Regions from separate parts of the Lysinibacillus sp. UBA6686 genome, predicted to be linked through region 1. Evidence: riboswitches for the same ligand, from Rfam matches in the RefSeq annotation. Region 1 holds a riboswitch; the other holds the start of a gene.
What was found. Region 1 has a riboswitch for S-adenosylmethionine ahead of B2R82_RS10050 (bifunctional homocysteine S-methyltransferase/methylenetetrahydrofolate reductase). Riboswitches for the same ligand answer to the same signal wherever they lie in the genome.
Positions count from the first base shown of each region.

Region 2: it holds a riboswitch for S-adenosylmethionine, as region 1 does, so the genes downstream of both, metA (homoserine O-acetyltransferase MetA) here and B2R82_RS10050 (bifunctional homocysteine S-methyltransferase/methylenetetrahydrofolate reductase) in region 1, are expected to answer to the same signal.

Region 1 covers NZ_DKJS01000040.1:4,579-8,241, reverse strand. Annotated here, with positions in the region: gene B2R82_RS10050 (bifunctional homocysteine S-methyltransferase/methylenetetrahydrofolate reductase) at 1-1,498, opposite strand, end outside; SAM riboswitch class I at 1,584-1,683, opposite strand; gene B2R82_RS10045 (protoporphyrinogen oxidase) at 1,809-3,197, opposite strand; gene B2R82_RS10040 (globin-coupled sensor protein) at 3,498-3,663, opposite strand, start outside.
Region 2 covers NZ_DKJS01000046.1:49,695-53,357, forward strand. Annotated here, with positions in the region: gene B2R82_RS12335 (bifunctional cytochrome P450/NADPH--P450 reductase) at 1-925, opposite strand, end outside; gene metA (homoserine O-acetyltransferase MetA) at 1,131-2,066, opposite strand; SAM riboswitch class I at 2,192-2,302, opposite strand; gene B2R82_RS12345 (nucleotide excision repair endonuclease) at 2,497-2,868, shown strand; gene B2R82_RS12350 (TrmB family transcriptional regulator) at 2,919-3,663, opposite strand, start outside.

The sequences.
Region 1 (3,663 bases):
TTGTATAGACAGGCTGTGAAATAAAATAATCTGCCCCATGTTCAATTTTCTTTTCTAATCGAGATACAGCTCGGTCTAATACACGGACATTCGGATTAAACGCTGCGGCTACAGAGAAATTTGCCTTTTGACGTAGCGGCTTCCCTGAAAAAGATACACCTTCATTTAACTGTTTGATTAATTGGATAAGCTCCATTGATGATACGTCATAAACACTCGTTGCCCCTGGGAAATCCCCAACCTTTGTTGGATCTCCAGTAACCGCTAAAATATCATGAATGCCTAGTGCATTTAAACCCATTAAATGGGATTGAAGCCCAATTAAATTACGATCTCGGCATGTAATATGTGTTAACGGGCGTACCCCATGTGTTTCTTTCAATAAAGCGCCCATTGCCACATTACTTATTCTTGGCGATGCTAGGGAATTATCCGCCATCATCACCACATCTGCGCCTGCCTCATATAATTTTTTAGCACCTTTAATAAAGCCATCGATTTCTAAATGTCTTGGTGTATCTAACTCTACTATAACCGAACGTTGACGTTTTACTTTTATATGCAGTGGCTCGAATCTTGAAGGTTCTGCCTCACGTACAATCTCTACTTTCTCAGGCTTCGCTAATTTTTCTTCTACTGGAGATAATTCCTCTAAGTATTTTTTCGCTGCAGCAATATGCTTTGGTGTTGTACCACAGCATCCACCTATTAAACGGACGCCTTGATCTCGAAGTGCTACAGCTGCTCGACCAAAATAGTCTGTCTCTGACTCATAAACAACACGCCCGTCTTCTAAATCTAGAAGAGATGCATTTGGATATGCTGACATAAATGCCTTCTCAGGAAGCTCTACACCTTCAAATGCTTGAATCGTATGGAATGGACCTAAACGACAGTTAACACCTACAATATCAGCTCCAAGCGCTTCAAGTTCATGTAGAGCGTTATTTAAACTCTTACCATTTTGCAATACTCCCGGTTCATGCATTGAAACTTGCGCAATGATTGGCAACTTGGTTTTTGTTCGAAGCATTTTTAATGTCGCCGTTAATTCTTCAAAATCATAATAGGTTTCAAGTAAAAGGCCGTCTGGATTCCCAGCCAGTAACACTGTTGCTTGCTCTTCAACAGTCGCTAAAATTTCTTCTAACGTTGCATCGCTTTTTCGAATGCCTCGAATCCCCCCAATAGTCCCTAAAACAAATTGACCTCCATCTGCAGCTGCTCGCTTGGCAATCGTCATAGCTGCTTCATTAAACTGCTGAACACGCGATTCTAATCCGTAACGTGCTAATTTTATGGCATTCGCTCCATAAGTATTTGTTTGAATAATGTCGGCTCCAGCTGCGATATACTCTCTATGAATCTTTTCAATTAATTCTGGTCTTTGAACATTCATTTCCTCATGACAGTATTCCAAGCCATAGCCGTATAATACCGTACCAATTGCACCATCTGCTGTCAGAACATGCGTTTTTAACTTTTCAAGCAATCCCATAAAACTAGCCCCTCTTCCTATTTTTCTATAATAAAAAAGCCTTCTTTAACACAAAGAAGGCTTTTACGTTTCGTAATTTTGTTCCTTCTCATCTTCGACCATAGGGTCTTCTGGATTTAGCACCTGACAAAAAGTTGGTTGCTGAAGCGTCATTGGGCCAGTCCCTCAGCTTCTCTTGATAAGAATTTAGTATGAATTTTTTAAATAATTAAAAGAATCATAACGTTAACAAACGTTTGAGTCAAGACTATTTCACGTAACAAAGGATATTTCAAACGAAAAATATAATTTTTTGTCTTATATTCTGCAATTAAGATAATTTTCCAGCAATATTATCCCCTATTTTTTTACCGTTTTGAATACAAGCTCCTATACCTACACCAAAATAAGAGCAGCCTGCAATGGATAAATTTGGATAATTTGTTTCGAGCTCTCGTAATAAGCCCTGTAATGCCTCACGATGTGCTAAATCATATTTCGGCATTTGATCAATCCATCTACTTACATTCACGACACTTGGTTTTTCTTTAATCCCCAAGCTTTTTCTTACATCCTCTAAGGCAACAACTGCTAATTCTTCATCTGTCATCCTACGTAACTTCTCATACGCAGGGTTAATGCTTTTATAGAAGAGTCGAACAAGTAATTGCTCATTTGCTGAAGTATGCTTCCACTTACGGCTTGTCCATGTCGATGCATTACAGATTACATTTGAATTATGAGACACAATAAAGCCTGTTCCATCAGCTGGTAATCTACTATCGGGTACATCGAATCCTAAATAAATTGTAATAGCGGAGGCAGTATTGAATTGGTCAAAATAACGGTTCAATGTTGCATCCTGTAATAAGTGCTGTACAGTTTCATTAGGTAATGCTAAAACTACATGATCTGCTTCAATGATCGTATCATTTGCTAAAGTAACTTGGTAGTGATCTTCCTGCTTGTTGACACTTGTAGTGCTAATTCCCTTTAAAATTTCTACATCAGTTAACGTTTCTTCAAGACGATCAATTAAAGACGATAAACCATTTTTAAATGAAATAAATTTTTTATTAGCAGCTTTTACAAATTGTTCTCGATTTGCGTCAAAACCTTTAATAATACTACCGTACTCATTTTTATAATCAATTAAATAAGGTAATGTTGAGGCAATCGATAGTTGATGTAAATCTCCTGAATACACACCTGCTAATACTGGCGCTATTTGATTTTGAACAAGCTCCTCCCCTAAATAGTACGTTAAAAATTCTCCAATTGAGCTGTCTTTTGTAAAGCCTACATTTGGCATTGTCAAATCCTTTAACGCTTCTTTTTTACCTTCTTCGGATACAAGTGTGCTTTCTTCTAGGGAGTGAAGGCTCATCGGAATACCGAACGTTGAATCTGCCGGAATGGCATGGAGCTCATTATTTGTGTATATATAAGAAATCCCCGTTTCGTTGTATACCAAATCTTGCTTAAAATTAAGCTCTTCAACCAGCTCCATAACACCTTTATGACGAGCTACAATTGAATCTGCCCCTGTCTCCATAATGAATCCCTGTTCGTATTCAGAGTACAACTTACCACCTAGATATGTATTTTTTTCAACAAGCACCAGCCTTACATCTATTTTTTTTTCCTTCACTTGACGCTGTAAATAATGCATCGTACATAAACCCGTAATTCCTCCACCTAATACAACCACTGTTTCCATATTAACCGCCCCTAATTTTTGTTGTCTTCCTTTAGTATAAACCCTTTTTATTGAAAATTACGCTAAACCCTTTACAAATTTAGCAAAAATGGAGCTATCCAGTGCGAGGATAGCTCCATTACTATGACTAAATATGTATCTTTTCATGATGAAACAAAAAATACCATTGAACTTAAAATCTCGGCAATTCACTAGCTAATATTTACTAAAGAACCATTTAACACCATGTATTAATGGTTGTTATAGTGTTTATAGGCTGTAGATTTCAGTTGCCACAATAAAAATTATCCTTACCATGAATTAATTTAAGTGTTGGGCAACATTTGCTAATTTCTCAGCTGAATTCGTTACTTCTTCAAAGGCAATCCCTAGCTCATTAAGAACCTCCGCTATCGCTAATACTTCTTTTTCCATACTATCATTTTGCTCTTTTGCTTCTGTCATCGATTCTAATATTTTCGTAAAT
Region 2 (3,663 bases), on a different contig from region 1:
CATATGTCGGTGTTTCTTGAGTCAAGATTTGATCAACTTCAGCATAAGCCTTCTCTAAAACTTCAGGATGCTTGATTAAAAAATAGAGTGCAAAGGACAGCAATCCGCTAGTCGTTTCATGTCCGGCTATCAAAAATGTGATGATTTGATAACGAATATTTTCATCGCTCAGTGTTTCTCCTGTGTCTGGATCTTTTATATTTAACATGCGGCCTAGTAAATCTATCTGCTCTTGTGTACCTCTTGCCTTTCGCTCCTCAATAATTTTATCTACTAATGTAAACATTGTTTCAATGTCTTCGTTAAATTGGCGCCTTGTGCCAACCATCATCAGATTTTGTATCTTTAATCGAGAACTTTTTAACATAGCTTCATTTAAAGCACGGACCATGCTCATAATAAAAGGGCTATGTGTTTCTCTATAAAAGCTATTAAAGCGATAATTGAAGCCACAAAGTCCAATTGTATCTAGCGTCAATCGTGTCATATCCTCAGGGACATCAATTTCTTCCATCGGATTTAAGCGTTCCCATTTTTGTATCAGCTGTGTGCTAATATCTATCATCATCGAATGATAATCTTTCATAGCATGTTTACTAAACGTGGGAAGTAGGATGTTATGAGCCTTTTGCCAATTCGGTTCAGTTGTTCTGCTTGTAAATAGACCATCACCGCCAAAAGCACGAACATTTTCCAACTCACTATATATCTGTTTATCAAAACGAGAAACATCACAAACATCAGCTACCAATTCATGACCAGATATTACTAAGCTAGTATAACCTGGAATTTCTAATCGATATATCGGCCCATACTCTTCTGCAAGCTTACAAAGTGATAATGTTGGCTGCTCTTTATCGATTAAAGGCAAATGGCCAAGTGGACCAAATGTTTTTGGTTTTGGAACATCCTCTACACTAATCATCATGAATCCCTTCTTTCAGTAAATTTAAAATGATAGTTAAATCTATCATTTGATAAAATAATATACCATGCATTATGTAGATTCAACTTTATAGAAATTGTAAAAGGAAAAAATGGCAGTATTTGTGAACAAAGAGTGAAATAGCAAAAGCCCAACCTCTCACTCTAATCAGTTGAGACATTGGGCTTTTGAACCTTAAATTTAATTAAATATGATATTCAATTTCATCAACGAAATCCCATTCATATGGTGTTTCCTGATAAACATAGTAATTCAACCAGTTTGAGAATAACAAATGGGTGTGGGCACGCCATGTATTAATGGGCTCATTTGCTGGGTCGTCATTCGGGAAATAGTTCACCGGGACAGCAATGTCTAACCCTTTCGCAACATCTCGTCCGTATTCATCTGCTAAGGTTGTCGCGTCATATTCAAGATGACCTGTAATCATAATGTTTTTATTATCCTTGGACTGCACAATAAATACACCAGCTTCCTCTGAATAGGACAGTAAACGTAAATCAGGGTGATTGCGTACTTCATCGATTGAAACAGATGTATAACGAGAATGTGGTGCTGTAAATAAATCACTAAAGCCACGCACTAAGTCCACTGTTAAATCTGTAATAACATGCGAGTAAACCCCTGAGCATTTTGCTGGAAGTTCAACCTTCCCGATCCCATAATGATGATATAAAGCAGCCTGTGCCCCCCAACATATATGTAGAATCGATGTAACGTTTTTCTTAGACCAATCCATAATTTGTGAGATTTCCTGCCAGTAATTCACCTCTTCAAAAGCCATTTTCTCTACAGGCGCTCCCGTAATAATCATGCCGTCAAAGCGGCGATGACGAATTTGTTGGAAAGTTGTGTAAAAAAGCTGTAAATGTGATTTACTAACATTTTTTGATTCATGTGTTGCTGTATTTAAAAATGTAATATTGACCTGCAGTGGAGTATTCCCGAGTAAGCGCAGTAACTGCAGCTCTGTCTTCTCTTTCTCAGGCATTAAGTTTAAAATTAATATATTTAATGGACGAATTTGTTGTGTTTTCGCACGATCCTCTTCCATCACGAAGATTTTTTCCTCTCGTAAATGTTCTCCAGCTGGTAAGTTCTTTGGAATATTAATTGGCATCTTGCATTCCCCTCTCTTTTATTTATAAATGTGTTAATCGTAATGATTACAATGACACTTTTATGAAATTAAAAAATCCCCCTCATTCCATGCGAGATAGAATGAGAAGGACTTTACCACGTTCACTCTTATCTCTCAAAGGAAAAACCCTTTGCTGGAATTAGCACCTTTCTAACATTTGTTAGAGGTTGCTGAAGCGTCATCGGGCCAAATCCCTCAGCTTCTCTTGATAAGATTATTTAATTAAAATGAATTGTAACATGAACAATTAAGAATATCAATAAAACATAGAATATTTCGTCATTACAATGCATGTTCAGCTCAATTTTGATGAACACTAATTATCATAGCAACATATGAAATTTTATGGTAAACATGCTGTAATTATGTTAACATATACCTTTAGTAACAGAGAGGAACGTGAACTAGCTTGATTAAAATTGAATTTCCGAAACCAGATATAGTCATTCGCCAGCGTGAGCAGGATATAAAACCTGGAGATGTACCCATTACACCATACCACGGGTTTATTGACTTCCATAAAATCACACGAGACAAAGGTGGCATTTTCTTATTTTACAATGAGAAAAATGAGCTTTTATTTGTCGGTAAAGCACGTAAAATTCGTCAACGTATAAAAAAGCATTTTGAAGACAATGTATCGCCTATGAAAAATCATCGTCAAGAAATTTTCAAAATTGAGGTATATGAAATCGAAGATCCGATGGAACGTGAAATTTACGAAACATATGCCATTAATGTTTTCCGTTCTAAATATAATGTTGATAAAGTATTTTATTAAAAAAGAATCTGCTTGCCTCTTAAGTATTAGGCAAGCAGATTCTTTATTTTTTACTCTACAAAAAATGCCTTTCGTTCTTTCGTAATCCATTCCTCAAGCTCATGATCATCTCGTCTTAGTAGACGATTAATAAGGACGTCATGCCAAATATAATCTTCTAATAAATAGATGTGAACCGGATCATTTGTAATAAAAGCGGTTTCAAGATTTGAAGGAGAATGTCCATAAATCATCTCTTGCCCATCGATAGACAAGATAAACCAATGGGGAGTGGAAGATTTTTTTGTATAATAGGTCATTCGATGCCTATCAATGGATGACACAGGCTCATCCACGTATAGCGTAATACCATGTACAGCGACCTGTTCAGCCACCTCATAAATATCCTCTCGTAATGCTTCATACATCTCTTCCCACATAGAAAGAAGTACTTTTTTCTCAGCTTTTTTTAATAATGACTGACAATAATTAATAATGGTCTGCCTGCCTTTTAGCATTAACACTTTAGGCTCCGCTTCCTGCTCCTTAGATTCTAATTTCTCTAATTGATCACTAATAGACGTAAAATTCGATTGCCAACGCTGCTGTATTTGCTGCAGAAACATCTCAACAGGAATGGAACAATAAGTTGTTTGATCAACAGCTTCCTCTTTTAGCACTAATCCTTTTTCAACGAGTACATCCAGAATGTCATAAATTCTTGCTCGAGGAATACCAGAATTTTTGCTGACCTGATAAGCACTAATATGGCTCTTTTGTACAAGTGCTGTATAGGCCTTTGCTTCATATTCTGTA